DNA from 2 places in the Castellaniella ginsengisoli genome. Region 1 is predicted to be linked to the other one. Evidence: riboswitches for the same ligand, from Rfam matches in the RefSeq annotation. Region 1 holds a riboswitch; the other holds the start of a gene.
What was found. Region 1 has a riboswitch for thiamine pyrophosphate ahead of thiC (phosphomethylpyrimidine synthase ThiC). Riboswitches for the same ligand answer to the same signal wherever they lie in the genome.
Positions count from the first base shown of each region.

Region 2: it holds a riboswitch for thiamine pyrophosphate, as region 1 does, so the genes downstream of both, ABRZ00_RS10505 (cytosine permease) here and thiC (phosphomethylpyrimidine synthase ThiC) in region 1, are expected to answer to the same signal.

Region 1 covers NZ_CP158257.1:1,376,269-1,391,002, forward strand. The annotation lists gene mutY (A/G-specific adenine glycosylase) at 1-591, opposite strand, end outside; gene ABRZ00_RS06485 (permease-like cell division protein FtsX) at 591-1,499, opposite strand; gene ABRZ00_RS06490 (cell division ATP-binding protein FtsE) at 1,531-2,202, opposite strand; gene ABRZ00_RS06495 (amino acid ABC transporter substrate-binding protein) at 2,437-3,453, shown strand; gene ABRZ00_RS06500 (amino acid ABC transporter permease) at 3,555-4,742, shown strand; gene ABRZ00_RS06505 (amino acid ABC transporter permease) at 4,743-5,837, shown strand; gene ABRZ00_RS06510 (amino acid ABC transporter ATP-binding protein) at 5,886-6,626, shown strand; gene ABRZ00_RS06515 (OmpA family protein) at 6,822-7,475, shown strand; gene thiC (phosphomethylpyrimidine synthase ThiC) at 7,521-9,434, opposite strand; TPP riboswitch at 9,535-9,635, opposite strand; gene ABRZ00_RS06525 (helix-turn-helix transcriptional regulator) at 9,647-10,015, opposite strand; gene ABRZ00_RS06530 (hypothetical protein) at 10,103-10,807, shown strand; gene ABRZ00_RS06535 (D-amino acid dehydrogenase) at 10,838-12,088, opposite strand; gene ABRZ00_RS06540 (Lrp/AsnC ligand binding domain-containing protein) at 12,323-12,811, shown strand; gene proB (glutamate 5-kinase) at 12,908-14,062, opposite strand; gene obgE (GTPase ObgE) at 14,103-14,734, opposite strand, start outside.
Region 2 covers NZ_CP158257.1:2,214,116-2,228,849, forward strand. The annotation lists gene ABRZ00_RS10470 (patatin-like phospholipase family protein) at 1-23, opposite strand, end outside; gene ABRZ00_RS10475 (LysR substrate-binding domain-containing protein) at 10-909, opposite strand; gene ABRZ00_RS10480 (SirB2 family protein) at 1,000-1,377, opposite strand; gene ABRZ00_RS10485 (ABC transporter ATP-binding protein/permease) at 1,400-3,190, opposite strand; gene norR (nitric oxide reductase transcriptional regulator NorR) at 3,319-4,905, opposite strand; gene ABRZ00_RS10495 (nitric-oxide reductase large subunit) at 5,099-7,378, shown strand; gene ABRZ00_RS10500 (nucleoside deaminase) at 7,454-7,894, opposite strand; gene ABRZ00_RS10505 (cytosine permease) at 7,983-9,248, opposite strand; TPP riboswitch at 9,301-9,393, opposite strand; gene panD (aspartate 1-decarboxylase) at 9,424-9,837, opposite strand; gene ABRZ00_RS10515 (SulP family inorganic anion transporter) at 10,027-11,664, shown strand; gene ABRZ00_RS10520 (ribbon-helix-helix protein, CopG family) at 11,689-11,883, opposite strand; gene ABRZ00_RS10525 (lipoate--protein ligase family protein) at 11,880-12,638, opposite strand; gene ABRZ00_RS10530 (TM2 domain-containing protein) at 12,655-13,125, opposite strand; gene glpK (glycerol kinase GlpK) at 13,225-14,718, opposite strand; gene ABRZ00_RS10540 (DeoR/GlpR family DNA-binding transcription regulator) at 14,727-14,734, opposite strand, start outside.

The DNA of each region.
Region 1 (14,734 bases):
CCCCAGGTCCATCTGGCCTTGTGTGTAGGCCGTCATGTCCAGTTCGGCGGGCGCGGCGGCGAGCAGCCCCTGTGCGTGCTCCCAGAGCTGCCGAGCCGCGCGTGCCGCCGTCGGGTCGCCCTCGACCGCGAAATAGCGCGCCAGCACCCGGCGCACGTTGCCGTCCAGGATCGGCGCGCGCTCTCCGAAGGCAAAAGCGGCGATGGCGGCGGCGGTCGAGGGGCCGATGCCAGGCAGTTGCGCCAGTTCGGCGGCGCGGGCGGGGAAGCGGCCGCCGAACTGGTCGCGCAATGTCTGTGCGCAGCGGTGCAGGTTGCGTGCGCGGGCGTAGTAACCCAGGCCGGCCCAGGCCTGCAGGACGGCATCTTGCGGTGCGTCGGCCAGGTCGATGACGGTGGGAAACAGTTCCAGAAAACGCGTGTAGTAGGGCACCACCGTGGCCGCCTGGGTCTGCTGCAGCATGATTTCCGACAACCAGATGCGATAAGGGTCGCGGGTGCCTTGCCAAGGCAGGCCGTGGCGCCCGGCCCGATGCTGCCACGCGGCGATGCGGGCAGCGGCGCTGTCGGGCGGCGCGGTCGGGCGCCGCATCAGAACCGGGTGCGGCGCGTGACCGACAGGCGCGCCGCGACGGCGCCCAGCAGGGCCACCAGCAGGCCGGACAACAGCAGGTCCGGGGCCGCCGGCAGGCGGATCGCCCAGTCCACGCCGTAGCTGCGGGCGAAACCGCCCAGAATCGCATTCAGCGGGGTCAGCGCCAGCCAGGCCAGCAGCAGCGCCAGCAGGCTGGCGGCCAGGCCGGTGAGGGCGCCCAGATACAGGAAGGGGCGGCGGACGAAGGATTCGGTCGCGCCCACCAGCCGGGCGACGGCGATTTCCTCGCGCTGGGTCAGCGCCTGCAGGCGCACGGTATTGAACACGGTCGCCAATACGACGATGACCACGGCGCCCGCCAGCATGCCAAGCCCCACCCGGATGAAGGCGAGCAGGGATTCCAGGCGCCGCACCCATTCGCTGTCGAGCTGGATTTCCTGGATTTCCGGCCATTGGCGCCAGGCTTCGGCCAGGTCGGCCGCTTCGCGCGCCGGAGTGTCGGAATCGCGCAGGGTGACGATGAGGGCGTCGGGCAAGGGGTTGTCGGGCAGGGCGTCCAGGGCGCGCGCCCAGGTCGGATCGGCGCGCAACTGGGCCATGGCCTGGTCGCGCGGCATCAGCCGGGCCTGGGCGATGTGCCCGCCGCCCTGCTCGCGCACGCGCGCCAGCAGGGCTTGCTGCGCGGCGGCCGGGGTGCCGGCCTTCAGGAACAGCGTCAGTTCCGGCGCGACCGCCAACTGCCGGGCGAGCGGCTGGCTGGACTGCAGGATCGAGGCTCCCAGAACGGGCACGGCCAGCATCAGGGCGATGACCGCGATGTTGGCCAGGGATGAGAAGGGGTGCTGGCGCAGGCGCCGCAGCGCCACGGCCAGGGCGTACCGGTGATGCCGCAGCCAGCGGTTCATGGCGCCCTCCTGGTGTTGCGGGGCGTGCCGTTCATGTCGGCACCCCCGCGATGTCTTCGAAGCGCCCGGCGTCGATGCGCAGTGTGCGCCTCGCGTAGCGGGTCATGAGCGCGGTGTCGTGAGAGGCGATCAGGGTCGTGACGCCGACCCGGTTGAAGTCGCGGAATACGTCCATGATGCGGGTGGCGCTGTCGTGATCCAGGTTGGCGGTGGGTTCATCGGCGATCAGGATGGCGGGCCGGCCCACGATGGCGCGGGCGATGGCCAGGCGCTGCTGTTCGCCGCCGGACAATTCGATGGGCGAAAGGTCTTCCTTGCCGCGCAGGCCGACTTTTTCCATGGCGGCGCGGGCGCGGGTGGCGGCCGTGACGCGATCCAGGCCCAGCACGGCCAACGGCAGCATGACGTTGTCGAAGGCATTGCGGTCGAACAGCAGGTGGGCGTCCTGCAGGATCAGGCCGACGGTGCGGCGCAGGTAGGGCAGCGTGCGCGCCGACAGCCGGTCGAGACGGTGGCCGTTGACCGTGACGGCGCCCCGGCTGGCGGGTTCCAGCCCCCCGACCAGTTTCAGCAGGGTGGACTTGCCCGCCCCCGAGGGGCCCGAGACGAAGACGAATTCCCCGGGGTCGATGCCGAAGTTGACGTCGGCGAGGATATTGCGCCCCCGGCCGAAGGATTTGAAGACATGCTGGAATTCGATCATGCGCGTCTGGTGTACTTAGCGTAATATGCCCGGCTGGCCGTTTCGGGGTCGATCCGGGATGGATCCGGCTGGGAAGGCCGCCGTGGCGCGGGCCGATTGCCATGGCGGGAGCAGGGATATCCCGCATGTCTCAGGCCTGCGGTGGCAGGCTACGATCTAGCCCAGACGGATCAATTCCACGAGATTGTATTCCGTGTTGTTCAATGCCACTTGCTCAATCGGGAAAGGATGACTATGAAATTCATGAAACTCGCAGCTGTCGGTGCGGCACTGCTGTTTGCCGGCACCGCCGCTCAGGCAGGTGAAACCTTTGATGCCGTCAAGGCGCGCGGCTTCGTGCAATGCGGCGTGAACGCCGGTCTGCCGGGCTTCTCGCAAGCCGATAGCAAGGGTGTCTGGCAGGGCATCGACGTCGATATGTGCCGGGCCGTGGCCGCCATGGTTTTCGGCGACGCCAGCAAATTCAAGGTCACTCCGCTGACCACCCAGCAGCGCTTCACCGCCCTGCAGTCGGGCGAAGTCGATGTGCTCACCCGCAATACCACCGCCACCATGTCCCGCGACACCACGCTGGGCCTGATGAGCGCCGGCGTCAACTACTATGACAGCCAGGGTGTACTGGTCAAGAAGAGCCTGGGCGTGAAGAGCGCGACCGAGCTGGGCGGCGCCTCCGTCTGCGTGCTGCAGGGCACCACCACCGAGCTCAATCTGGCCGACTGGTTCCGCGCCAACAAGCTCGACTTCAAGCCGGTCGTGATCAATACCTCTGAAGAAGGCTTCCGCACCTTCGAGGCCGGCCGCTGCGACGTGGTCACCAGCGACAAATCCCAGTTGGGCAGCCTGCGCGCCTCTTCGGCCACGCCGGACGACTACATCATTCTGCCGGAAGACTTCTCCAAAGAACCCCTGGGCCCCATGGTCCGTCAGGGTGACGATGAGTGGTTCATGGTGGTGCGCTGGGCGCTGAACGCCATGGTCGAGGCCGAAGAATACGGCATCACTTCGAAGAACCTGGACGAGATGCTCAAGAGCCCCAACCCCAACATCCAGCGCATCCTGGGCGTGTCCGGCGATATGGGCAAAGGTCTGGGCCTGGACAAGAAATGGGCCTACAACATCATCGAACAGGTCGGCAACTATGGCGAATCGTTCGAGCGCAACATCGGCATGGGCTCCCCGCTCAAGCTCGAGCGCGGCTTGAACGCCCAGTGGACCAAGGGCGGCGTGATGTACGCCTGGCCGATCCGCTGATCGCCTGATCCGCTCCACGGTTCTTTCGGCCGCCGGGGTTCTCCCGGCGGCCGGGTTCCAGCGGCGGCGGCTGCTGCCGCCGCCTTCACCGCCCGCATCCTATGACTCAAACAACACCTCGCGTACCCAGGGCGCCTCGCCGGCGCTGGTCCTGGAACGACCCCGCGACGCGCGCGCTGATCTATCAGATTCTGATCCTGGGCCTGGTCGGCCTGGGCGTGTGGTACCTGTCCTCCAACACGCTGCACAATCTGGCGGCGCGCAACATCTCCACCGGTTTCGACTTCCTGCATGAGGAAGCCGGTTTCGCCATCGGCGAATCGATGGTGGAATACTCTCCCGCCGACACCTATGGCCATGCGGTCGTGGTCGGCCTGCTGAACACCCTCAAGGTTTCCGTGATCGGCGTGATCGCCGCCACCCTGTTCGGCACGCTGCTGGGCATCAGCCGCCTGTCCAAGAACTGGCTGATCTCGCGCCTGGCCGGCCTCTACATCGAGGTCATGCGCAATATTCCGCTGCTGCTGCAGCTTTTCTTCTGGTATGCCCTGATCACCGAGATCATGCCCGGCCCGCGCCAGGCGCTGCAGCCCCTGCCGGACGTTTTCATTTCCAATCGCGGCTTCAAGATTCCCTGGCTCAAGGGCGACGCCATGGACTGGATCTTCGGCGGTCTGGCGCTGGCCATCGTGCTGATCGTGGTGCTGGCCCATTGGGCGCGCCGCCACCAGGACGCCACCGGCAAGATCTTCCCCCTCGGGCGGGCCGCCCTCGGGCTGCTCGTGGCCGTGCCCCTGCTGGCTTTCTGGATCAGCGGCGGCTCGCTCGAAATCGACCGGCCCGAACTCAAGGGCTTCAATTTCCAGGGCGGCCTGAACATGTCGCCCGAGTTCTCGGCGCTGTTGCTGGGGCTGGTGACCTACACCTCGGCCTTTGTGGGCGAGGTCGTGCGCTCCGGCGTCCAGGCCGTCAGCCAGGGCCAATGGGAGGCCGCCTCCTCGATCGGCCTGTCGCGGTCGCGCACGCTGCGCCTGGTGATCCTGCCCCAGGCCATGCGGGTCATCATTCCGCCCATGACCAGCCAATACCTGAACCTCACCAAGAACAGCTCGCTGGCCGTGGCCATCGGCTATCCCGATATCGTGGCCGTCACCAACACCATCCTGAACCAGACCGGGCAGGCCATCGAAGGCATCATGATCATCATGGCGGCCTATCTGGTGGTCAGCCTGTCGATCTCGGTCTTCATGAACTGGTACAACAAGCGCATCGCGCTGGTGGAGCGATAGATGGACCATACCCTCCCTGGCACCGGGCGCCGGCCCCCGCACACCGATGCGGGCGTCATCGGCTGGCTGCGCAGCCGGCTGTTTTCCTCGCCGTTGAACGCGATCCTGACGATCCTGGCCCTGTGGATCCTGTTGATGGCGATTCCGGCCTTGATCGACTATCTGTTCGTCAAGCCCGATTTCGCCGCCACGACGGCGGCCGAGTGCCGCGCGACGGGCGGCTACTGCTGGGCCTTCGTGCGCGAGAAGCATCGCCTGATCCTGTTCGGCATCTACCCCTACGACGAACAATGGCGCCCGCTGCTGGCGTCCGTGATCCTGGTGGGCGTCATCGTCTGCAGTTGCATCCGCTGGTTCTGGCGGCCGTTCCTGGGGCTGATGTGGCTGGTCTGCCTGGTGGCCGTGGGCGTGCTGATGTGGGGCGGGGTCCTGGGCCTCACCTATGTCGAGAACGCCAAATGGGGCGGCCTGCCCCTGACCCTGATCCTGTCGACCTTCGGCATCGCCTTCGCCTTTCCCTTCGGGCTGCTGCTGGCCCTGGGGCGGCGTTCGCACATGCCGGGCGTCAAGGCCGTATGCGTGGTCTACATCGAGCTGATCCGTGGCGTCCCCCTGGTCAGCCTGCTGTTCATGTCCTCGGTCATGCTGCCGCTCTTCTTGCCGGAAGGCTTTTCCATCGACAAGCTGCTGCGCGCCCAGATCGCCATCATCCTGTTCGCGGCGGCCTATGTGGCCGAAACCGTGCGCGGCGGCCTGCAGGCCATCCCCAAAGGCCAGTACGAGGGCGCCGATTCCCTGGGCCTGGGCTACTGGCAGCAGATGCGCAAGATCATCCTGCCCCAGGCGCTGAAGATCGTCATTCCGCCGCTGGTGGGGATCTTCATTTCCTTGTTCAAGGATACCTCCCTGGTGGTGATCATCGGCATCTTCGACCTGACCCAGGCGGCCAAGGCGGCCGTGTCCGACGCCGTCTGGCGCGGGTTCAGCACGGAATCCTATCTGTTCATCTCGGCCATCTATTTCGTCTTCTGCTACTCGATCTCGCGCTACAGCCTGTCGCTGGAACGCCAGTTGGATCAAGGGCAGCACCGTTAATCTTTGCCGCGGCGGGGCATCGGCCCAGCCGCCCAGGAGCTTTCGTCCATGTCGGAACCCATCATCCGCCTGCAGAACGTCAACAAGTGGTACGGCCAGTTCCATGTCCTGAAGGACCTGAACCTCGAAGTCGCGCCCAGCGAGCGCATCGTGATCTGCGGTCCTTCCGGGTCGGGTAAATCCACCATGATCCGTTGCATCAACCGCCTGGAAGAGCACCAGGAAGGCCAGATCATCGTCGACGGCACGGAACTGACCAACGACCTCAAACAGATCGAAGCCATCCGCCGGGACGTCGGCATGGTGTTCCAGCACTTCAACCTGTTTCCCCACATGACGGTGCTGGAGAACCTGACGCTGGGGCCGGTCTGGGTGCTCAAGCGCCCGAAAGCCGAGGCCGAGGCGACCGCCATGAAATACCTGGAACGGGTGCGCATCCCCGAGCAGGCCAACAAATTCCCGGGCCAGCTCTCGGGCGGCCAGCAACAGCGCGTCGCCATCGCCCGGTCCCTGTGCATGAATCCCAAGATCATGCTGTTCGACGAGCCGACCTCCGCCCTGGATCCGGAAATGGTCAAGGAAGTGCTGGACGTCATGGTCGAGCTGGCCGAGGAGACCGGCATGACGATGCTGTGCGTGACCCACGAGATGGGGTTCGCGCGCAAGGTCGCCGACCGGGTGATCTTCATGGACTACGGCCAGATCATCGAGCAGAACGCGCCCGACGCCTTCTTCGACGATCCGAAGCACGAACGCACCAAGCTCTTCCTCAGCCAGATCCTGCACTGATCGCGCCCGCGGGCCCCGGGCTTGGCGCGCACTCTCCGCGCCCGCCCGGGGTTCGCCGTGTCCGGCCGGCGCGCACCGGTTCCGCCGCCGGAGCCCGGCCGGCGGAAATTCCCTGTCGTCTTTCGCTGCATCGGCTTACACGTGTGCCGGCGCTTCTTGCTACGCTGTCCTCGTCTGGATAACAAGGAGAATGCGATGCGCACGGCAATGGAACGGACCGCCCGCACAGCGGTCATCGGCAGCCTGGTCCTCTTGACGGCATGCGCCAATATGTCGCCCCAGGGGCAGAACACGGCGGTCGGCGCGGGCGCGGGGGCCGCGCTGGGGGCGGGGCTGGGCGTGCTGATCGGCGACAGCAGCCAGGCGGCGCTGATCGGCGCGGGCATCGGCACCGTGGTGGGCAGCGTCGTCGGCTACAACTGGAAGACGGTCAAGCAGGATGTCGAGAAATCCGGCGCTTCCGACCTCGGGATCGCCGTCATCGAGATGCCCGATGGCACGCTGAAGGTGAACATCCCCAGCAATGTGTCGTTCGATACCAACCAGGCCGTGCTGAAGCCCGCCTTGCTGCCGGTCCTGGACAGCGTGGCGCGGGCCCTGAGCCAACATCCGGAATTGCGCGCCAAGGCCGTCGGCCACACCGATTCCACGGGGACCGACGCCATCAACGTGCCGCTCTCGCAGCGCCGGGCCGAGGCCGTGACGCGCTATCTGTCCGGGCACGGCGTGGCCGCCGACCGGTTGATGGCCGAGGGCCGGGGCGCTGCCAGCCCGGTGGGCGACAACCGTACCGCCGAGGGCCGCGCCCTGAACCGCCGGGTGGAATTGTTCCTGTACGCGGTGCGGTAGCGGCGCCGGCCGGACGGCCGCCTGAAGGGGCGGCCGTCCGCGCCCTCAGGCCTTCTGGTACAGCGCGGAGCCCTGGCGGATGAATTCCGCCGACTTCGCCGCCATGCCCTGGGCCAGCGCGGCGGCTTCGTCCAGCCCGTTTTCCTTGGCGTAGTCGCGCACGTCCTGCGAGATCTTCATGCTGCAGAACTTCGGGCCGCACATGGAGCAGAAGTGCGCCACCTTCATCGAGTCCTTGGGCAGGGTTTCGTCGTGGAAGGCGCGCGCCGTGTCCGGGTCCAGCCCCAGGTTGAACTGGTCTTCCCAGCGGAACTCGAAACGCGCCTTGGACAGGGCGTTGTCGCGGATCGCCGCGCCCGGATGGCCCTTGGCCAGATCGGCCGCGTGGGCGGCGATCTTGTAGGTGATGATGCCGTCCTTCACGTCTTGTTTGTTGGGCAGGCCCAGGTGCTCCTTGGGCGTGACGTAGCAGAGCATGGCGGTGCCGTACCAGCCGATCAGCGCCGCGCCGATGCCCGAGGTGATGTGGTCGTAGCCCGGCGCGATGTCGGTGGTCAGCGGCCCGAGGGTATAGAACGGCGCTTCATGACAGTGCTTGAGCTGCAGGTCCATGTTTTCGCGGATCATCTGCATGGGCACGTGGCCCGGGCCTTCGATCATTACCTGGACGTCGTGCTTCCAGGCCACCCGGGTCAGTTCGCCCAGCGTGCGCAGTTCCGCGAACTGCGCCTCGTCGTTGGCGTCGTAGCCCGAGCCCGGGCGCAGGCCGTCGCCCAGCGAGAAGCTGACGTCGTAGGCTTTCATGATTTCGCAGATGTCCTCGAAGCGCTCGTAGAGGAAACTCTCTTTGTGGTGCGCCAGGCACCACTTGGCCATGATCGAGCCGCCGCGCGACACGATGCCCGTCATGCGGCTGGCCGTCATGGGCACGAAGGGCAGGCGCACGCCCGCGTGGATGGTGAAATAGTCCACGCCCTGCTCGGCCTGCTCGATCAGCGTGTCGCGGAAGATCTCCCAGTTCAGTTCCTCGGCGACCCCGCCGACTTTTTCCAGCGCTTGATAGATCGGTACGGTGCCGATGGGCACCGGCGAATTGCGGATGATCCATTCGCGCGTTTCGTGGATGTGTTTGCCGGTGGACAGGTCCATCACCGTGTCGCCGCCCCAGCGGATCGCCCAGGTCATCTTCTCGACCTCTTCGCTGATGTCCGAGCGGATGGCGGAATTGCCGATGTTGGCGTTGACCTTCACCAGGAAGTTGCGCCCGATGGCCATGGGCTCGACTTCGGGATGGTTGATGTTGGCCGGGATGATGGCGCGGCCGCGAGCGACTTCATCGCGCACGAATTCGGGCGTGATCCGCTCGGGGATGGCGGCGCCGAAAGACTGGCCGGGATGCTGGCGGGTCAGGCGTTCGGCCAGGCGGGCGCCGTCCGGACCGCTGCGGCGCAGGGATTCGACGTACGCCTCGCGGCGCAGGTTTTCGCGGATCGCGACGAATTCCATCTCGGGTGTCACGATGCCCTTGCGGGCGTAGTGCATCTGGGTCACGTTCGCGCCCGCGCGGGCGCGGCGCGGCGTGCGTTTCAGGTCGAAGCGCAGGGCATTCAGTTCCGGGTCGGCCAGGCGGGCGCGGCCGTATTGGCTGCTCAGCCCCGAAAGCGCCTCGGTGTCGCCGCGTTCCAGGATCCAGGGCAGGCGGGGCGTGGGCAGGCCCTTGCGGATATCGATGACGGCCTCGGGATCGGTGTAAGGGCCGCTGGTGTCGTAGACCGTCAGGGGGGGGTTGGGTTCGCCGCCGAACAAGGTCGGCGTGTCGTCCTGGCGGATTTCGCGGAAAGGCACGCGAATGTCGGGCCGGGATCCGGTGACGTGGATCTTGCGGGATTGCGGCAGCGGCTCGACAGCGGCCAGGTCGACGGTCGCCCGGGAGGCGAGGAATTGCGGATTGGCGTTCAAGATGTAGCTCCAGGTTCGAACAGGATTCGGAAATGGAGCCGAGTCGGGGAGGGGGGAAGCGCGTTTCGGGAGAAGGGTTCGGGGACAGAATGAGCCCGTAGTGAAAACCGCGCACGCTCCCAGCATCGGCATTATCCGTACTGGTACGAAGGGTTTTTCTCAACACGCCGGCCAGGCCGGCGAGTACCCCTGCGTGGAGTGCAGTATACCCGCTAGCGTTCTTTCCCTGGCGTCAGCAGGCTGTCGATCAGGGCGCCGACGGCGTTCTCCACTACCTGGCGGTCCTTGCGGGTCAGGCTCCAGAACTGCCGGGGATCGATCGAGGCAAAGGGCCAGGCGGCCTCGCCCAGCGCGCCGGACGTGCCGGGCGCGGGCGTCATGTCTCCCAGGCCCCGGCTCAGCCAGTAGATATCCACTTCCAGGACCTGGGCCAGGTTCAGCAGTTTCTTCGGCGACTGGCGCGTGCCGTTCTCGTAGCTGGAGACGGCGCTTTGCGATAGGCCGCAGGCGCGTGCCAAAGCCTCCTGCGACAGGCCGCGCAGGAGCCGGGCGTGCCGGAGCCGTTCTGCAAAGGTTTCCACCCGCCCATTGGACTAAAAAGATCAAGCACAAGGGTGTTTATGGAATAATACTTTTGTAATATTTGACGGTTCGTCAGGGGGAAATGTATGCAAGAACGTCGGGTGTGGGCGCTGTCGCCGGCCGATAACGCCGACCTGCGATACCTGCGGGCCGCGGGGTGCCTGGTGCGGCGCTGCGAGTCGATCGAGGCGCTCGGCCGGGAGACGCTCCGGGCCGACATGCAATCCTGCGAGGCGGCGCTGCTCATGGCGGATGCCGCCGCCAATTGCCGGACGGCGCATCTGGTGCGCGACATGAACCTGCCGCTGGACCTGGTGGCTTTCACCGGGCCTGCGCGCCGGGGCGAGATCGCGGCGCTGCTGCGGGTCGGGGTGGATTGCGTCATGCGCCAGGGCGATCCGCCGACCCTGCTGGCCGGCGTTCTGCACGCCTTGCGCCTGCGTCGTCTCGATCGTGCCGGTTCCGCGCCGGCAGAATCCGCCCACGCGATTGGGCCGTGGACCCTGGAGGACCAGGGGTGGTGCCTTCAGCACTGCGGCGGCGCTTCGATGCGCCTGACGGTTTCCGAGCGCGCGGTGCTGGTCTGCCTGTTCGAGGCGCCCGGCCACGTCGCCAGCCACGCCATGCTGAACCAGGCCCTGATGGCGGCCTGGCGGCACGCCTATGGGAACCGGCCGCATGATCCCAAGCCGCGCGGCATCATCAGCCGCTTGCGCTGGCGGGGCCTGCAGGCGGGCATGGAGCCCCCGATCGAGTCCCTGCGCAGCTACGGCTACGTCTGGGAAATCTAGGCCGGCCGCCCGCCGGCCGCCCCGGAACGTTCAGCGATAGCGCTGGACGCCCAGATCGTCGTGGCGGATGTCGGTCGGCTTGCCCGACACGATGTCCGCGATCAGGCGGCCGCTGCCGCAGGCCATGGTCCAGCCCAGCGTGCCATGGCCGGTATTCAGGTACAGGTTGCCCAGCTGCGTGGAGCCGACGATGGGGGTGCTGTCGGGGGTCTTGGGGCGCAGCCCGGTCCAGAAATGGACGTCTCCGGGGGCGTAGCTGCCCGGGAACAAGTCGTTCAGCACCATTTCCAGGGTTCGCTGGCGGCGCGGATCCAGCGCCGTGTCGTAGCCGACGACTTCGGCCATGCCGCCGACGCGGATGCGGTGGTCGAAGCGGGTCAGGGCGATCTTGTAGGTTTCGTCCAGCAGGGTGGACACCGGCGCCCGGTCGGGATCGGCGATGTCCACCGTGATGGAATAGCCTTTCATGGGGTAGACGGGGATGTCGACCACGCCGCGCAGCAGCAGGGGCGAATACGATCCCAGGGCGACGACGTAGGCGTCGGCCCGCTCCAGGCCCGAGGCGCACTGCACGCCCGTGACGCGGTCGCCCGCTGTCTGCAGGGACTGGATGGTTTCGCCATAGCGGAAATGCACCCCCTGCGCTTCGGCCATCCGGGCCAGGGCCTGGGTGAACAGGCGGCAGTCGCCGGTTTCGTCGTCCGGCGTGCGCAGCCCGCCGACCAGCTTGTGGCGGACCTGGGCCAGCGCGGGTTCGTATTCGGCCAGCCGGTCGCCCTGGACCAACTCGTGGGCGATTCCGGCCTCGCTCAGGGCCTGGACGTCGCGCTGGGCGTCGTCCATCTGCTTCTGTGTGCGAAAGAGCTGCAGCGTACCCTGGCGCCGGCCCTCGAACTGAATGCCGGTGTCGGCCTGGAGCGCATGCAGGCACTGGCGGCTGTAGGCCGACAAGCGCAACATGCGGTCCTTGTTGGCGGCGTAGCGGGCCGGCGTGCAGTTGCGCCACATGTCCAGCATCCAGCGCAACTGGGTCAGGCTGCCGTCCGGGCGGATCGTCAGCGGGGCGTGCGGTGTGAACAGCCACTTGAAGGCCTTCAGGGGAATGCCGGGTGCCGCCCAGGGCGAGGAATAGCCGAAGGACAATTGGCCGGCATTGCCGAAACTGGTTTCTTCCGCCGTGCCGCTTTCGCGATCGATCACGGTGACTTCGTGCCCTTGGCGGGCCAGGTAATAGGCGCTCGTGACGCCGACCACGCCTGCCCCTAGAACCAAAACCTTCATGACAGCTCCTAATGGGATTAATTTTTCATGATGATAGGCAATATACCCAGATAAATTTTTATGAAAAAATCATATTTCCATGAAAAAATACAGGAACAGGGGGGTTAGGGGCGCGCATACAGGACAAAAGCCTGGTGCGCCGCACCGGCCCGATCCAGCAGCCCTGCGTCAGGCGGGTGTTCCGCGCCGCTGCGCGGGCCGGCGCGGCAAGACCCACCGTCCCGGAGAATAATCATGCGCGTGCAAAAGGAATCCGTCCATGCCCTGGACAAGATCGACCGCCGGATCCTGGATCTGCTGCAGCACAATGGCCGCCTGTCGATGACCGAGCTGGCCGATGCGGTCGGGTTGACGGTGACCCCCTGCATCGAGCGCGTGCGCCGCCTGGAGCGCGACGGCGTGATCACCGGCTATCACGCCAGAGTATCGCCCGCCGCCCTGGATGCCGGCTTGCTGGTGTTCGTGGAAATCAGCATGTCCAGCAAGTCGGGCCGCACGTTCGAGGATTTCCGCCGCGAGGTGCTGTGCGTGCCGCAGGTGCTCGAATGCCACCTGGTTTCCGGGGACTTCGATTACATGGTCAAGGCGCGGATCAAGGAGATCAGCCAGTACCGCAGCCTGCTGGGCGAGATCCTGCTGCGCCTGCCGGGGGTGACTCAGACCAAGAGCTGCGTGGTGATGGAGGAAGTCAAGGAGACCCAGTTCATCCCGGCCCAGCGTTAGCCTGGGGGCTGTGCGCCGCCGCCCGTTGTGCCGCCATCCTCGCAAGACGCTTGGCCTTGCCGCGGCGGGCGTCCCGCGTTCGTCGGCGCGCGGATCCTAGCTTTGGGCTCTTGGCCGCGCGACGATCATGTTGTCGCGGTGCATCAGCTCCGGGTCGGTCAGGTGGCCCAGGATCTCCGGGATGCGGGCGCTGGGCTGGCGCAGGATGCGCGCCGTATCGGCGGACGAATAATTGATCAGGCCGCGGCCGCACTCCACGCCGTGCTCATCGACGCAGGCCACCACGTCGCCGCGTTCGAACTCTCCCTCGACGGCGATCACCCCGATGGGCAGCAGGCTGCGGTGGCCTTGCGTCAGCGCGCGCACGGCGCCGGCGTCCAGGGTGACGCGGCCGCGCAGGCGCAGGTGGTTGGCCAGCCAGCGTTGCCGGGCCGAGCGCACCGGCAGGACTGCGCGCAGCTCGGTGCCGATGGGCTCCCCCGCCGCCAGGCGTTGCAGCACGGCGGGTTCGCGGCCGGAGGCGATGATGGTGTGGCCGCCGCTGTTGGCGGCGCGCCGCGCGGCCAGAACCTTGGTCAGCATGCCGCCGGTGCCGATGGCGCTGCCCGATCCGCCCGCCATGGCTTCCAGCGCCGGGTCGCCCGCCTGACCCTGGTGAATGAAGCGCGCATCCGGATGCTTGCGCGGATCGGCGCTGTACAGGCCGGATTGATCGGTCAGGATGACCAGCGTATCGGCCTCGATCAGATTGGTGACCAGGGCGCCCAGCGTGTCGTTGTCCCCCAGGCGGATCTCGTCGGTGACGACGGTATCGTTCTCATTGACGATCGGCACCACGCCCAGGGCCAGCAGGGTGTTCAGGGTGCTGCGCGCATTCAGGTAGCGGCGCCGGTCGGCCAGATCCTCGTGCGTCAGCAGGATCTGGGCGGTGCGGATGCCGTGGCGGGCAAAGGCGGCCTCGTAGGCCTGGACCAGGCCCATCTGGCCCACGGCGGCGGCGGCTTGCAGCTCGGGCATGAGCTTGGGGCGGCGGGGCCAGCCCAGCCGCGCCATGCCTTCGGCGATGGCGCCGCTGGACACCAGGACCAGTTGCCGGCCCGAGGCATGCAGGGCCGCGATCTGCTCGGCCCATTGGGCGACGGCCTCCAGGTCGATGCCCCGGCCTTCGTTGGTGACCAGGGTGGAGCCGACCTTGAGGACGAGACGGTGCGCGTCCCGGGCGACGGAGGGGGAAAGATCCGGACGAGTCATGATGGCGGGCGGGTCGGAGCGAAAGCCGTGGGTGGAAAACTCAGCGCGAGAAGCGGGGATCGCCTGGATCGTCGCTATCGGGCGCGCCGGGATCTTCGCCGTTGCGCGTGAAGCGGGGGTCCTCGTCGTGGGCGTGGGCGTTGCGCTGCTGCTCGTCCAGCCAGGACTGCAGCGCGCCGGTGAGCGCCTGGGTGCCCTCGCCGGTCAGGGCGGAAATCCCGAAGACCGGCCCGGCCCAGCCGAGTTCGCGGCAGATGCGGTCCTGGATCGCGGCGGGATCCTCCACCATGTCCAGTTTGTTCAGCACCAGCCAGCGCGGCTTGGCGGCCAGCTCGGGGCTGTAGCGTTCGAGCTCGCGCGTGATGGCCTGCGCGCCCTCGATGGCTTGCGCGCCCGCATCGACGTCGGGGTCGGGCGAGTACACGTCCAGCATGTGCAGCAGGACGCGGGTGCGGCTGAGGTGGCGCAGGAACAGATGGCCCAGCCCGGCGCCTTCCGAGGCGCCTTCGATGAGCCCGGGGATGTCGGCAATGACGAAGCTGTGCGAAGGTGAGGTGCGCACCACGCCCAGGTTCGGATGCAGGGTCGTGAAGGGGTAGTCGGCGATCTTGGGCCGGGCGTTGGACACCCGCGTGATCAGGGTGGATTTGCCCGCATTGGGCAGGCCCAGCA
Region 2 (14,734 bases), 840 kb from region 1:
GGATGAATTTCAGTCTTGGGCATGGGGTTTGACCTCCAGGGATTGCAGGAATGCCTCGATCAGGGCGCCGCGATAGCGGCTTCGGTGCAGGACGATGGACAGACGCCGGTCCAGCCGCAGGAACGGGGTGCGCAAAACGCGCAGCCGGCCCGTCGCCACGGCGTCCAGGGTGGCGGCATAGGGCAGGCAGGCGATGCCCAGGCCGGCGATCACGGCCTGCTTGATGGCTTCGATCTGTCCCAATTCCAGCAGAATACGCCCCGGAGGCAGCGCGCTCATGGCTTGTTCGGTCAGGCTGCGGGTGGCCGAGCCTCGTTCGCGCAGAATCCAGCGGGCATCGGCGAAATCCCGGGGCTGCAGACGCGCGCGCCGCGCCAGCGGGTGCGCGGGCGCGGCGCAGACGACCAGCGCGTCGTTGCGCCAGGGCAGAGTCTCCAGTTGGGCATGATGCACCGGGCCTTCCACGCACGCGATGTCCACGGCGTGATCGAGAAGCAGGCGCGTGATGTCCCGGGTGTTGTCGACGGTGAGGCGCAGGGCCACCAGGGGATGCCGGGCGGCGATCGGGCCCAGGAGTTCGCCAACCAGGTAGTTGCCGACCGTGTTGCTGGCGCCGATGCGCAGTTCGCCTTCCAGGGTGCCGCAGGCGTCGGGGTGGCGGCGTTGCATGTCGCCCAGGCGCTCCAGAATTTCGCGGGCGAGAGGCAGTTGCTCAGCCCCCTGGGCATTGAGGCGCAGGCGGCCCCGCTCGCGGTCGAACAGGGGGGCGCCCAGTTGGCGCTCGAGTTCGCCCAAGGCCATGCTGACGGCGGGCTGGGTCAGGTGCAGCCGGTCTGCCGCTTGGCGCACGCCTCCGGCCGTCGCGACCGCAACAAAGACTTCGATCTGGCGGATGCTGAGGCCGAGCATGGCGGTCGGTGGTCCGATAAATATCAGCTTTATTTATATCACGACCGCGAAAGCCCGGAATTTCTGATGGGTTTCTGTATGACCCTGTCTTCAACTGAACCAGGACAGGGGGCTCTTGCTCAGGGCCACGCCTACGATGTAGGCGAAGATTGCCACGGCGATCACGGCCGCAATCAGCCGCGAGCGGGGCGTGCGGCCGCGCTTGATGGCGTACGAGCCGACGCCGATGTAGGCGATCAGCAGGACGATCTTGCTCAGGATCCAGGGCTGCTCGGGACCGATCATGGCCGCCAGGATGACGCCGCAGACCAGCAGCACGGTATCGACCACGTGCGGCAGGATGCGGACCAGGCGGTGCTGCAGCAGGGCTGATCCGGTGACGGACCAGTAGGCCCGGATGAGAAACAGGACGATGCTCAGGGTGACGGCCGTGACGTGCAGGTGCTTGATGGGGAAGTAGTAGTTCATGGGGTGGGGCTCCGGTGTGGCTTTATTCGATCGGGTTCAGGGTCCAGCCGCCGCTTTCGCCTTGCAACGACAACTCGGCGCCATGGTGCCGGCGCAGCGTGCTGCGATGGCCCACGCTGATGACGCGTGCATCCGGCAGTTGTTCGCGCAGCAGGCGATACATGGCATCCTCCAGGCCTTCGTCCATGGCGGACGTCGCCTCGTCCAGGAATGCGGCCTGGGGGCGGGCGATCAGCAGGCGGCCGAAGGCCAGGCGCTGCTGTTCCCCCAGCGACAGGATGCGGCTCCAGTCATCCTCGGTGTCGAGCCGGTCGCGCAGGTGGCCCAATTGCACGCGGTCCAGGATGGCTTCGTCCTGCCCGGGCGGGACGTTGTCGGCGGGTTGCGGGTAGTGCAGGGCCTGGCGCAGGGTGCCCAGCGGCAGGTAGGGCTTCTGGGCCAGGAACAGGGCGGACACGTCCGGACGGATGATCTCGCCCGAGCCGTGCGGCCAGATGCCGGCGATCGTGCGCAGCAGCGTGGTCTTGCCCGCGCCCGAGGGGCCGCGTACCAGCAGCGGCTGGCCGGGGGCGACTTCCAGGTTCAGGTCACGGATCAGCGTCTGGCCGTCCGGGCGGTTCACGTTCAGCCCCAGCAGCGCCAGGCGGCTGCCATCCTGGTGGGTGCGCGGCAGTTCCATGGCTCGCGCCGCGTCGATGGCGTCGTCGAATCCCGCCAGACGTTCCAGCGTGGCACGATAAGTGGCGAAGCTGTCGTAGACATTGCGGAAGAAGGACAGATTGTCCTGCAGGCGGCCGAAGGCCTGGGCCGTTTGGATCAGATCGCCCAGGCTGATCTGCTTGGAGAAGAAGCGCGCGGACTGGAGGATGAAGGGAAAGACCACGGCCGTCTGGGTCACGACGAAGTTGAATCCCAGAAATTTCAAAGACCGGTGGATGATGTCCCAGGCGTTGCCGATGACCTGGGCGAATCCGTTGCGCAGCGTCCTGCCTTCGACGCGCTCGCCGCGATAGAAGGCGATGCTTTCCGCGTATTCGCGCACGCGCACCAGGGCGTAGCGGTAGTCGGCGTTCAGTTTTTCATTGAGGAAGTTCAGCCGGATGAGCGGCTTGCCGATCCAGATGGCCAGCAGGGTGGCCAGGAAGACGTAGATGAAGACCAGAAACACCATGGCCCGGGGGATTTCGTAGCCCAGCACGGTCATGGGGCCCGACAAATTCCACAGGATCACCGTGAAGGCGATGGTGGACACGAGCGCATTGATCAGGCCCACGGCCAGGGTCATGGAGCTCTGGGCGAAATTGGTGATGTCCTGCTGGATCCGCTGGTCGGGGTTGTCGGCCAGGTGGCTGAGCGACTGCGAGCGGTAATAGGCCTGGCCCTGCATCCAGCGGCTCAGCAGTTGTTCATTGAGCCATTCGCGCCAGTGCACGATGAAAGCCTGCTGGACGTAGAAATCGAACAGGGAACGGATCACGTGGATGGCGGCCAGCAGCGAGAACAGCAGCATCGCCGCCCAGAAGCCGGGTTCGTCCAACTCCTGCAGCGCGCTGTACATGGTGTTGTACCAATTGGAAAACAGCACGTCCAGGCGCACGGCCGCGAGCGTCAGCAACAGGATGAGCGCGACGCCGGCCAACGGTTTCCAACTGCGGCGCGGAGAAAAGTAGCCTGCGCTCAGCCGCCGGAATTGCCGTCCCCAGTGCGTAAAGCGCATCAGGCCCCAGACGGTTGCGGCGCCGAACAGCAGGGTGAGGGCATAGGCCTTGGCCAGCCACAGGCCGCTTTCGATCAGGGCGTCTTGCCATTGCATGGGAGGCGGTTCCTTGAGGGAGGGTGGGGTGCCCGGCGAGCCGGGTCAAGCGTGAGGATTGTAGTTGGAGGCGTCCGGATACGGAATAGTTCCGGTGCGCGCGGCGGGCGGCGGCCCGGGCGGGCGATTCAGCGCAGGGCGCCTGGTTCTTGCTTCAGGCCCAGGCGGCGGGCGAGTTTGTGCAGATTACTGGGATCCAGCTCTAGCGTGCGGGCGGCCTGCGCCCAGTTGCCGCCGGCCGCGGTCAGTGCTTCGCCGATGGCGCGGCGCTGGCAGGCCTCGACGCTGTCGCGCAGCGGCGGGATGGCGTCCGCAGGCCGGGCTTCGGGCGGTGGCGCGGCGGCATCGCCGGTTTGGGTCTGCGCTTGAGTCTTGGCTTCCGTCGCGGGTTCGGGCGGAGTGATGTCGAGGTCCAGCAGTTCCGGCCCGATAGTCAGCACCTGGTCGCGCGATGCGCCCCGGCTGAGCATCTTCAAGGCGGCGCGGCTGATGACGTGCTCCAGTTCGCGGACGTTTCCGGGCCAGGGGTATTGGCGCAGGGCGCGTTCGGCTTCATAGGACAGGCGCACGCCGCGCAAACCCAGGCGGGCGCGGCTGAATTCCAGGAAATGCCCGGCCAGGATCAGGACGTCGCGGTCGCGCTCGCGCAGCGGCGGAATCGGAATGGGATAGACCGAGAGCCGGTGATACAGGTCGGTACGAAACAGTCCCGCCTGGGTGTTGGCTTTCAAGTCGCGGTTGGTGGCGGCGATGATGCGGACATCGGTCTTGATGACCTGGTCGGTGCCCAGCCTCTGGATTTCGCCGTTCTGCAGCACGCGCAGCAGCTTGGCCTGCAGGCTGAGCGGCAGTTCCCCCACCTCGTCCAGGAAAAGCGTGCCGCCCTGTGCGGCTTCGAAGCGCCCGGGCCGGTCGGTCGTCGCCCCCGAGAAGGCGCCCTTCACGTGGCCGAACAGCTCGCTCTCCGCCAGGGACTCGGGCAGCGCCGCGCAATTCACCTGGATCATGGGCCGCTCGCTGCGGCGCGAGTGCCGGTGAAGGCGGCGGGCAAACAAATCCTTGCCGACGCCGGTCTCGCCCAGCAACAGGATGGGCAGGTCCGAGTCGGCCACCAGATCGATCTCATGCAGCAGCGACTGGATGGCTTCACTGTGCCCCAGGATTTCGGTGACTTCACCGATGTGCTCCAGCCCCTGCTGGGAACTGCCCAGTTGGCGCAACTGGCGGTTCTCGCGCTCCAGGTCGGTGACGCGGACGGCCGCCTGCAGGATCAAGCCCAGCCGCAGCAGCCGCGCGCGGGCTTTTTCGTCGAAAGTGCCGGTGGCCAGCGCATCCAGCGTCATGATCCCCCAGGGGCGGTCGTCGCGGTAGAGCGTCATGCCCATGCAGTCGTGCACGGGCAGCGGTGAGCCCTTGCGGTCGTCCAGCAAACCGTCGTAGGGGTCCGGCAGCACGCTTTCGGGGTCGAACCAGGTCGGTTCGCGGCGCGACAGGATCGTGGCGAAACGCGGATGCTGGGCGACGATGAAGCGCCGGCCCAGGGCCTCATGGGCCAGGCCGGCGGCTGCGACCAGGTGCAGAGTGTCCGCCGCGTCCAGCATCAACAGCCCGACGGCGTCGCAGGCAAAGGCCGCGCGGATGGCCGTGGCGGCGCGTTGCAGGCGTACGCCATCGGGCAGGTCGGCGGACAGATCGTCCAGCAAGGTGGTTTCCATAGGGTTGTTTATACCATCTAAAGGTATTTTTCACCCTGTTTAAAAGGGTAAAAAATACCGTTTTTGATCTATGTCAGTAGTTTCCCTAGGTAAAAGAGTTGGCACGCTTGTTGCTTGGTTGAGGGTGAAGCAAACACGTGGCGCCTGACGGCGCCGTATCCGGAACCTCTCGCGGCTGCAGAAGGAGCGCAGAATGGGTGAGTACAAGAAGTTATGGTGGACGCTGATCGGCGTTCTTGTGGTGGCGTTCGGCGTCCTTGGGTGGATGGGCAAGGAAGTCTACAACCAGGCGCCGCCCATTCCGGCCCAGGTGTCCACGGCCGATGGCCGGGTCCTGATGACCGAGACTCAGATCCTGGACGGCCAGAGCGCCTGGCAGTCGGCGGGCGGGATGACCGTCGGTTCCATCTGGGGGCACGGCGCCTACCAGGCGCCGGACTGGACCGCGGACTGGCTGCACCGCGAACTGTCCGCCTGGCTGGATCTGGCTGCGCAGGACCAGTATGGGATGAACTTCGCCCAACTGGACGAGGACGCCCAGGCCGTGCTGCAACGCCGCCTGAAGACGGAATACCGCAAGAACACCTACGATGCCGCAACCGGCGCCGTGCTGGTGTCCGACCGGCGCGCTCAGGCCATCGCCGAGACGGCTGCCTACTATGACAAGCTGTTCGGAGACGATCCCGCCCTGCAGGGGTCGCGCAAGAGCTTCGCCATGAAGGAAGGCACGCTGCCGTCTGCCGAAGCCCGCGCCCGTCTGGCGGACTTCTTTTTCTGGACCGCCTGGGCCGCTGCGACCGAACGGCCGGGCACCGAAGCGACCTACACCAACAACTGGCCGCATGAGCCGCTGATTGACAACGTGCCGACGGCGGAAAACATCATCTGGTCCATCATGAGCGTGATCATCCTGATCGCGGGGGTGGGCCTGCTGGTGTGGGGCTGGGCTTTCACCCACAAGGAACACGAGGACGACGGCCCCGTGCCGGCGCGCGATCCGGTGCTGCAGATTCCCCTGACGGCTTCGCAACGCGCCCTGGGCAAGTACCTGTTCCTGGTCGTGGCCCTGTTCGTGTCGCAGATTTTCATCGGCGGCTTCACCGCGCACTACACGGTCGAGGGCCAGACTTTCTACGGCATCAACGTATCCGAATGGCTGCCGTATTCGCTGGTGCGCACCTGGCACATCCAGGCGGCGCTGTTCTGGATCGCCACGGGCTTTCTTGCCGTCGGCCTGTTCGTGGTGCCGATCCTGAACGGCGGCAAGGATCCGAAGCACCAGAAGCTCGGTGTGGACGTCCTGTTCTGGGCGTTGATCCTGGTGGTCGTGGGGTCCTTTACCGGCAACTTCGCCGCCATCGCCCACCTGATTCCCGCCGAATGGAATTTCTGGCTCGGTCACCAAGGGTATGAATACGTCGAACTGGGCCGCTTGTGGCAGATCGGCAAGTTCCTGGGCATCGTGTTCTGGCTGTTCCTGATGCTGCGCGGCATCGTGCCGGCGTTCAAGCAAAAGGGCGACAAAAACCTGCTGGCCTTGTTCAGCGCCTCGGTGATCTGCATCGGCTTGTTCTACGGCGCGGGCCTGGCCTACGGCGAGAAGACCCATATCTCCGTCATGGAGTACTGGCGCTGGTGGGTGGTCCACCTTTGGGTCGAAGGCTTCTTCGAGGTGTTCGCCACCACGGCGCTGGCTTTCATCTTCTCGACCATGGGTCTGGTGTCCAAGCGCGGCGCCACGATCGCCAGCCTGAGCTCGGCCGTGCTGTTCATGCTGGGCGGCACCCCGGGCACCCTGCACCACATGTACTTCTCGGGCACCACCACTCCGATCATGGCGATCGCCGCCTCGTTCAGCGCGCTGGAAGTCGTGCCGCTGGTCGTGCTGGGCTATGAGGCCTGGGAAAACTGGCGTCTGAAGGAACGTGCGCCGTGGATGGAAAACCTGAAGTGGCCGCTGAAGTTCTTCGTCGCCGTGGCGTTCTGGAACATGCTCGGCGCCGGTGTGTTCGGCTTCATGGTCAATCCGCCGATCGCGCTCTACTACATCCAGGGCCTGAACACCACGGCGGTGCATGCGCACGCGGCCCTGTTCGGCGTGTACGGTTTCCTGGCCCTGGGCTTCACCCTGTTCGTGCTGCGTTATCTGCGCCCCAACATGCAGTTCAATGAAAGTCTCATGAAGACGGCATTCTGGTGCATGAACATCGGCCTGGTGATGATGATCTCCCTGAGCCTGCTGCCGATCGGCCTGATGCAGTTCCATGCCAGCTACAGCGTGGGTACCTGGTGGGCGCGCGGCGAGACGTTCATGCAGCAGGACATCCTGCAGACCCTGCGCTGGGTCCGGACCTTCGGCGACGTGGTGTTCATCGTCGGCGGCCTGGGCGTGATGTGGCAGGTCGTGACCTCGCTGTTCGACGGCAAGACCGCGCCGGCCTCCGACGCCGGCCTGGCCGCGCAGCGGACGTAAGCCGCTTCAGCTTGCAAAGGGGCGCCCGAAACGGGCCCCCGACCCGGCCCGCCTCGGAAGAGGCGGGCTTTTTTTTCAGACCCCGATGTCTTCGTTCCAGAGATGCGGCTGCTCGGCGATGAAGCGGCGCATCATGTCCAGGCATTCCGGGTCCTGCAGGACCTCGACCTCGACGCCGCGCGAGATGAGCAATTCCTCCTCGCCCATGAAAGACTGGTTTTCGCCGATGACCACGCGGGGGATGCCATACAGCAGGATCGTGCCGCTGCACATGGCGCAGGGAGAGAGGGTGGTGTAGAGTACGGATTCGCGATAGACGTCTGCCGTCTGGCGGCCGGCGTTTTCGAGCGCGTCCATCTCGCCGTGCAGGATCGCACTGCCTTTTTGCACGCGCTGGTTGTGGCCCCGGCCGATGATCTCGCCCCGGTAGGCGATCACCGAGCCGATGGGGATGCCGCCTTCGGCCAGCCCCCGGCGCGCTTCCTCGATGGCCGCCTGCATGAAGAGATTGCTCATGGCTTCGTCTCCCGAATGAGGTTCTTGGAAGCCTTCATGATACGGGTGCCGGACGGCCGGGGGAACCCGGGGCGGCCGCATTGCCCGCTCAGGCGGCCGGCGCGGTCCGCAGGCCGGCGCGTGCGCCGAGCGCGCCCAGGGCGAAGGTCAGCAAGAGCGTCGGCAGGGCGCTGCCGTAGTGCGGCGCCCATTGCGCCAGGATGTGATAGACCGCGATTCCCAGCACCCAGGTCAGCGCCGGAGCGACGTGCAATGCGCGGGGCGCATCGGCCAGGCGGGCGGGCTGCGTCCCCAGGCGCCCCAGGATGGTGCCGAACAGCGGTACGAACACCGAACTGAGCGTCAGCAGGAAGGGCTCCAGCGTATGCATGGGCAGCACCATCGCCAGCCCGATGGACACTGCGGCCAGGACCGTGCCCCAGGTCTTCAGGCTCGCGCCCTGCCACAGGCTGTGAGCGGAGACGGAGCCCGAATACAGGTCGCCGTAGGTGTTGTCCAGTTCGTCGATCAGGATCAGCCCCAGGGCCACCAGGCCGCCTTGGGCCAGGAGCAGGGCGGCGACCATGTCCAGGTCCGGGCCGGTGACGGTGATCACCAGCACGCCCAGGGCGTAGCACCAGATGTTGGCGATCGCATAGCCCAGCCAGGTGCCGCCCAGGGCGCCACGGCCGCTGCGGCCATGCCGGGCATAGTCCGCGACCAGCGGCAGCCAGGAGACCGGCATGGCGATCACCAGGTCCAGCGCCTGGAAGGCGTTCATGCTGCCGTCGCCGGTCCGCCGCCACAGGGCGTGCAGCCCGTCGGCATCCAGTTTGAGGGCGAACTGGACGGTCAGCCAGATCAGCGACAGGATCACCAGGGGCAGGCCGATGCGGCTGACGATGCGCCGCACCAGCGTGATCATGGAGCCGCGCAGCAGGGCCAGGACGACCAGCCCCCAGAACAGGGTGGGCAGCGCCAGCCCCATGTCCAGTCCCAGCGCCTGGCGCGCGATGGCGGCGGTGCCGTCGCGCATCACGACCAGTTCGAAGGTCGCCCAGCCGAGCAGTTGCACGATGTTGAGCAGCACGGGCAGCCGGGCGAAGCCGCGGCCGTAGGCGGCATGGATCAGGCCGGCGCTGGACAGGCCGCTGTCGCAGCCCAGGCGCGCGACCCAGGCCAGCAGGCCGGCGCCCAGGATCGATCCGACGATGACGGCCGCCAGGGCGTCGCGCGTGCCCAGCGCCGGCACCAGGTAGGCGCCGACCTGCATGACCAGAAGGCCGACGCCCAGGCTGAACCACAGGGCGGCGTGGTCGCCCCAGCCGAACACGCGTTCGGGGGCGGTAGAGGCGGGAGAGGGGGTTGTCTGCATGGCGTGCCTGTCGGAAAAGGCGGAAAGCAGACGCGAACGGCGGACGGACCACTGCCGTGGCGAGCTGCTTTCCTGCGCGAGGATGATCTCAATCAGGTTCGAAGGGACTGTCTCAGCCGCCGTGGCGGCACCCCTAGCGAGGCTCGGTAAAAGGCGAATCGGGTTCGATTGTAGCTCAGTCGAACTGTACGATCTCGAAGCTCAGGCGGCCCTGGGCGTCGCGCCCGACGGAATAGCCCAGATGCTCGCGCACGCGATTGTCGGGGTGAAAAGTCAGCACCACCGGCTTGATGTGCTCCAGTTCGGCTTCCTGGATGTATTCCGAATTGGCGATAATGACTTCGTCGCCACGTTGGCAGGTGCGTGCCGCAGCGCCGTTCAGGATGCAGCAGCGCGAGCCGCGCTCGCCGTAGATCACGTAGGTGCTGATGCGGGCGCCGGAGTTCTTGTTCCAGATGTCCACGAATTCCATGGGCAGGATGCCGGCGGCTTCGCAGTGGTCGGGGTCCAGGGTGATGGAGCCGTGGTAATCCAGGTCGGCCCCGGTGACGCGGATGCCATGCAGCTTGGCGCGGACGATTTTTCTCACTTGAAATCCGGAAGGGAAGATTGAGCAGCCGGCATTTTAGCGCGTTGCATTGCAGCATCGCTCGGCTGCCCACAAGACCGTCCCGACATCCTCATAGGATTATAATGTGATGTTCATTGACCAAGACCGCGTGCCGCATGGGCGGAGCAGACATCGGATGCGGTCGTGCGGAGCGATCGAAAGAAAATGATGTTTGCTGCACGGGACGCCTGGAAGGCTGGACTGTGGGCCCCCCGGCATTGGGCGGGCAATATCGTGGCCGGCGTGATCGTCGGTGTGGTCGCCTTGCCGCTGGCCATGGCTTTTGCGATTGCTTCCGGCGTCAAGCCGGAGCAAGGCCTGTACACCGCCATCGTGGCGGGGGTGGTGGTGTCGCTGTTTGGCGGCAGCCGGGTGCAGATCGCCGGCCCCACGGGCGCGTTCATCGTCATCCTGTCGGGCATCGTGGCCGAACACGGGGTGGTGGGCCTGCAACTGGCCACCCTGATGGCGGGCCTGATGCTGTGCGCCTTCGGCCTGGCCCGCCTCGGCGGCGTGATCCGCTACATTCCCCTGCCGGTGATCCTGGGCTTTACGGCCGGCATCGGCATCATTATCTGGGTCGGGCAGTGGCAGGCCTTTTTCGGCCTGCCCCCGGTGCCGGGGCATTTTTTCCATGAAAAGCTCTGGTTCCTGTTGATGAATCTGCCGCGCCTCGATCCGGTGACCACTGCCGTAGGCCTGGGCTCGCTGGCGCTGGTGCTGCTGCCCCGCTGGGTGCCCACGTTGCGGTGGGTGCCGGGCCCGCTGCTGGCCTTGATCGTGGCGACGGTCCTGCAGGGGCTGCTCCAGTTTCCGCAACTGGCCACGATCGGCAGCACCTTCGGCGATTTGCCGCGCGGGCTGCCGCTGCCTCACTGGCCCGGGGGTGGGCTGGACAGGATCCTGCCGTTGATCGGCCCGGCGTTCGCCATCGCCCTGCTGGGAGCGATCGAATCGCTGCTATCGGCCGTCGTCGCCGACAGTATGGCCGGCACCCGGCACGACTCCAACGCCGAGCTTTTCGGCCAGGGCCTGGCCAACGTGATCGCCCCCCTGTTCGGCGGGATTGCGGCAACCGGCGCCATCGCGCGCACGGCCACCAATATCCGCAGCGGCGGCACGGCGCCGCTGGCCGGCGTGGTCCATGCCCTGGTGCTGGTTCTGGTCCTGCTGGCGTTCGCGCCGCTGGCGCGCAACATTCCTTTGGCCACCCTGGCCTCGATCCTGTTCGTCGTCGCCTGGAACATGAGCGAAACGCACCGCGTGGTGCGCCTGATCCGGCATGCGCCGCGCGCGGATGCCGTCATCTTGTGCCTGACGCTGCTGCTGACAGTCTTCGCCGATCTCGTCGTCGCGGTCAATATCGGTATTGTCCTGTCCATTCTGCATTTCTTGCATCGCATGGCGTCCAGCGTCGATGTGGCGCCGATGGCGCTGCCCGGTGCGGCTTTGCCGGGCGGGCCGGAATCCCGCATGCGTGCGCTGCAGGTCCGGGGGCCTTTGTTCTTTGCGGCGGTCGAATCCCTGCGCGCGGCATTCCGAAGCCAGGACGCCGATGTGCTGATCCTGTCCCTGGATCGGGTGCCGTTTGCCGACGCCACTGCGCTGCAGGCGCTCGACGACGAAATCGCGGCCGTACGGGCCCGCGGCGGGCGCGTCATCCTGTGCGGTGCCGATGCCAGGATCCGCGGCAAGCTGAACCGCATGGGGATCTTGTCCCGGCTGGGCGCGGGCGACTTCCAGCCCGATCTCGCGGCGGCATTGGATGCGGCGGGGCGCCCGCATTCGAACGCGGCCTCGTCATAGCCGCCGGTCTTCGCGCGGCGTCAGTCAGGGTTTGGGGCGCGGCTTGCTGGGCTTCCAGTCCACATGGTTCCTGCTCAGGTATTCCCGGATCATTTGCCGCACCACCTGCGAGGGAGTCAAGTCCTGGGAGGCGCAAAGCTGCTCGAAGGCTTTCTTCTTGTTCGGATCGATCAGCACCGTCAGTCGGGCGGTCTTGTTTTCGAGGGGTGGGGGGCTCATGGTTCTCTCGGTCGGGCCGGTGTGGTGATCGGTAACGGCGGCAAGGTCCGCAGGGCTTCCTGCAGCCGCCCCCGCAAGGCCGCCATGAAGCCGGGGCGTTCCGTGATCGGCAATTGGCTTTCCAGTGTCGCGATCCGGTCCCTGTGGTAGCGGCGGGGTGATCCTAATGCGGTTTCCAGCGCGTTGGCGCGCGCCGTCCACTCGCCAGGGTCGCCCTGCGCCAGGATGAGGGCGTGGGCCAGCCCTACGTGGCGGTCAGGCGCATGGCCCGGAATACGCCGCCAGACCTGGGCGGTGCCGGCAATCTTGCGTGCGGGGTCGGGAATGGCCAGATTGTACCGGCCATCGCAGAACGAGCCTTCGACGGCCTGGGCCCGGGTTTCGATGCCGAAGGCGGCCAGGGCCAGGCGGATCCACGTGCAGAGCTGCTGATAGAAGGCTTCGGAATGGTCGAGCGGGCGGCCGGCGAATACCTGCGCCAGGCTCAGGTTCAGAATGCCCGGCCCCTGGGGAACCACGCCGCCGCCCGATTGCCGGACGTGGATCGGGCAGCCCCGGGCGGCGAACTGTGCCTGGATGGCCGCGAATCCCGGTCGGGCCGCGTAGGTGCGCGGCACGACCAGTCCGGGGGCGCTTTCCCAGAGGCAGGCGACGGGCTCCCGGATGGCGGGGGCCAACAGGGTCTCGTCGGCCAGCGGCCCGGCCTCGACAGGCGCGGCCAGCAGGCGGTAAACGGCGGGACGAGGGGGCGGCATGGCCTGGCGCGAGGGCTTAGGACAACTGGGTTGTCGCGAAAGTGTCGTCGTCCATGAACAGATAGCGGATTGCATCGATCAGGCCCAGCACGACAGCCAGGGGCATGAAAATCCAGCAGAGAATCAGCAGCCCCAGGCCCCAGCCGATCTGGCCCAGGTAAAAGCGGTGTGCGCCCAGCCATCCCAGGAAGAGGGCAAGCACGATGGCGATCTTGCGCTGGCCGGCCGGGCGGCCCAGGGATTCGCCGCGCGAGCGCAGAATCCAGAGGCTGGCGGGGACCGTCAGGACGAGCGCCAGCACCACCTTGCCGGTATGGGCGCGCAGATATCCCATCGCCGCGAAATACAGGTCGCCGAAGTTGCGGATCAGCACGCCCGTCAGGGAAGAAATCCAGGCGAAGACCTCGCGAAAGACGGTCTCCCCGAAGCTCAGGGCGAGCAGGATGACGAGGAAAATCGCCACGACCAGGATGAGTTTCTTCAGCATGGGTGTCCTGTGCTTGTAGTGGCCGGGCGGCCGCCGGGCGCTTGCCCGGCCGGGCAGGAGCGCAACACCCCATTTTATAGGGATTGGGGGCGATCCGGTTCAGCGTGCGCAAGCCTGGCGGATGGCATGATCCCATGCAGCCATGCGGGCGGCGGCCTCGTCGCGCGGCATGGCCGGCTCGAAGCGGCGCTCGACGCGCCACAGCGATTCCAGTTCCTGCAGGTCGGCATAGACACCCGCCTGCAGCCCGGCCAGAAAGGCCGCGCCCAGCGCCGTGGTTTCGACCATGGTGGGACGCAGCACCGGGATGCCCAGCAGGTCCGCCTGGAACTGCATCAGCAGGTCGTTGACGCAGGCGCCCCCGTCCACACGCAATTCCTGCAGCGGCGCCGCGCCGGCCGCCTGGGCGTCGCGGCTCATGGCCTGCAGCAGGGCGGCGCTCTGGTAGGCGATGCTTTCCAGGGCCGCGCGGGCGATGTGGGCCATGGTGGTGCCGCGCGTCAGGCCGGTGATGGTGCCGCGCGCCTCGGGGTCCCACCAGGGGGCGCCCAGGCCGGTGAAGGCCGGCACGAACATGACACCGCCCGAATCCGGCACGCTGCGCGACAGTTCTTCGATGTCGCTGCTGCGCACGAAGGCGCGCAGGCCGTCGCGCAGCCACTGGACCACGGCGCCGCCGACGAACACGCTGCCTTCCAGCGCGTAGGCCAGGCGGTCGTCGGGCTGCGCGGCGCTGGTCGTCACCAAGCCATTGCCCGAGACCTGGAAGCGGTCGCCCGTATGCATCAGCATGAAGCAGCCCGTGCCGTAGGTGTTCTTGGCCATGCCGGGCCGAAAGCAGGCCTGGCCGAACAGCGCGCTCTGCTGGTCGCCGGCCACGCCGCAGATCGGCACGGCATGGCCCAGCAGGTCCGGGTCGGTTGCACCGAAGTCGGCGGAAGAGGGCAGGATGTCCGGCATCATGCGGGCCGGCACGTCCAGCCAGGCCATCAGTTCCGGGTCCCAGGCGTTGCGGTGCACGTCCATCAGCATGGTGCGCGCCGCATTGCTGACGTCGGTCCGGTGATGCCGGCCTCCGGTGAGTTTCCAGATCAGCCAACTGTCGACGGTGCCGAACAGCAGGTCGCCGGCCCGCGCCTTGGCGCGCGCCTCGGGGACGTGGTCCAGGATCCACTTCAGCTTGGTGGCGGAAAAGTAGGCGTCGATGCGCAGGCCGGTGCGCTTCAGGATTTCAGGTTCCAGCCCCTGCGTGCGCAGTTCGACGCACGTCGGCTCGGCCCGGCGATCCTGCCAGACGATCGCCGGATGGATGGGCTCTCCTGTGCGCCGGTCCCAGACGACGGTGGTTTCGCGCTGGTTGGTGATGCCGATGGCGCGCACGTCGCGCGCGGCGATGCCCGCCCGGTGGATCGCTTCGCTCATCGTATCGCGCTGCGTCTGCCAGATTTCCAGCGGATCATGCTCGACCCAGCCGGGCTGGGGATAGTGCTGGGTGAATTCCCGCTGCGCCAGACCCACGATGCGGCCGTGGCGGTCGAAGACGATGCTGCGGGTGCTGGAAGTTCCCTGGTCCAGGGCGAGCAGGTAAGTCATGGGGGTCCTCAGGGTG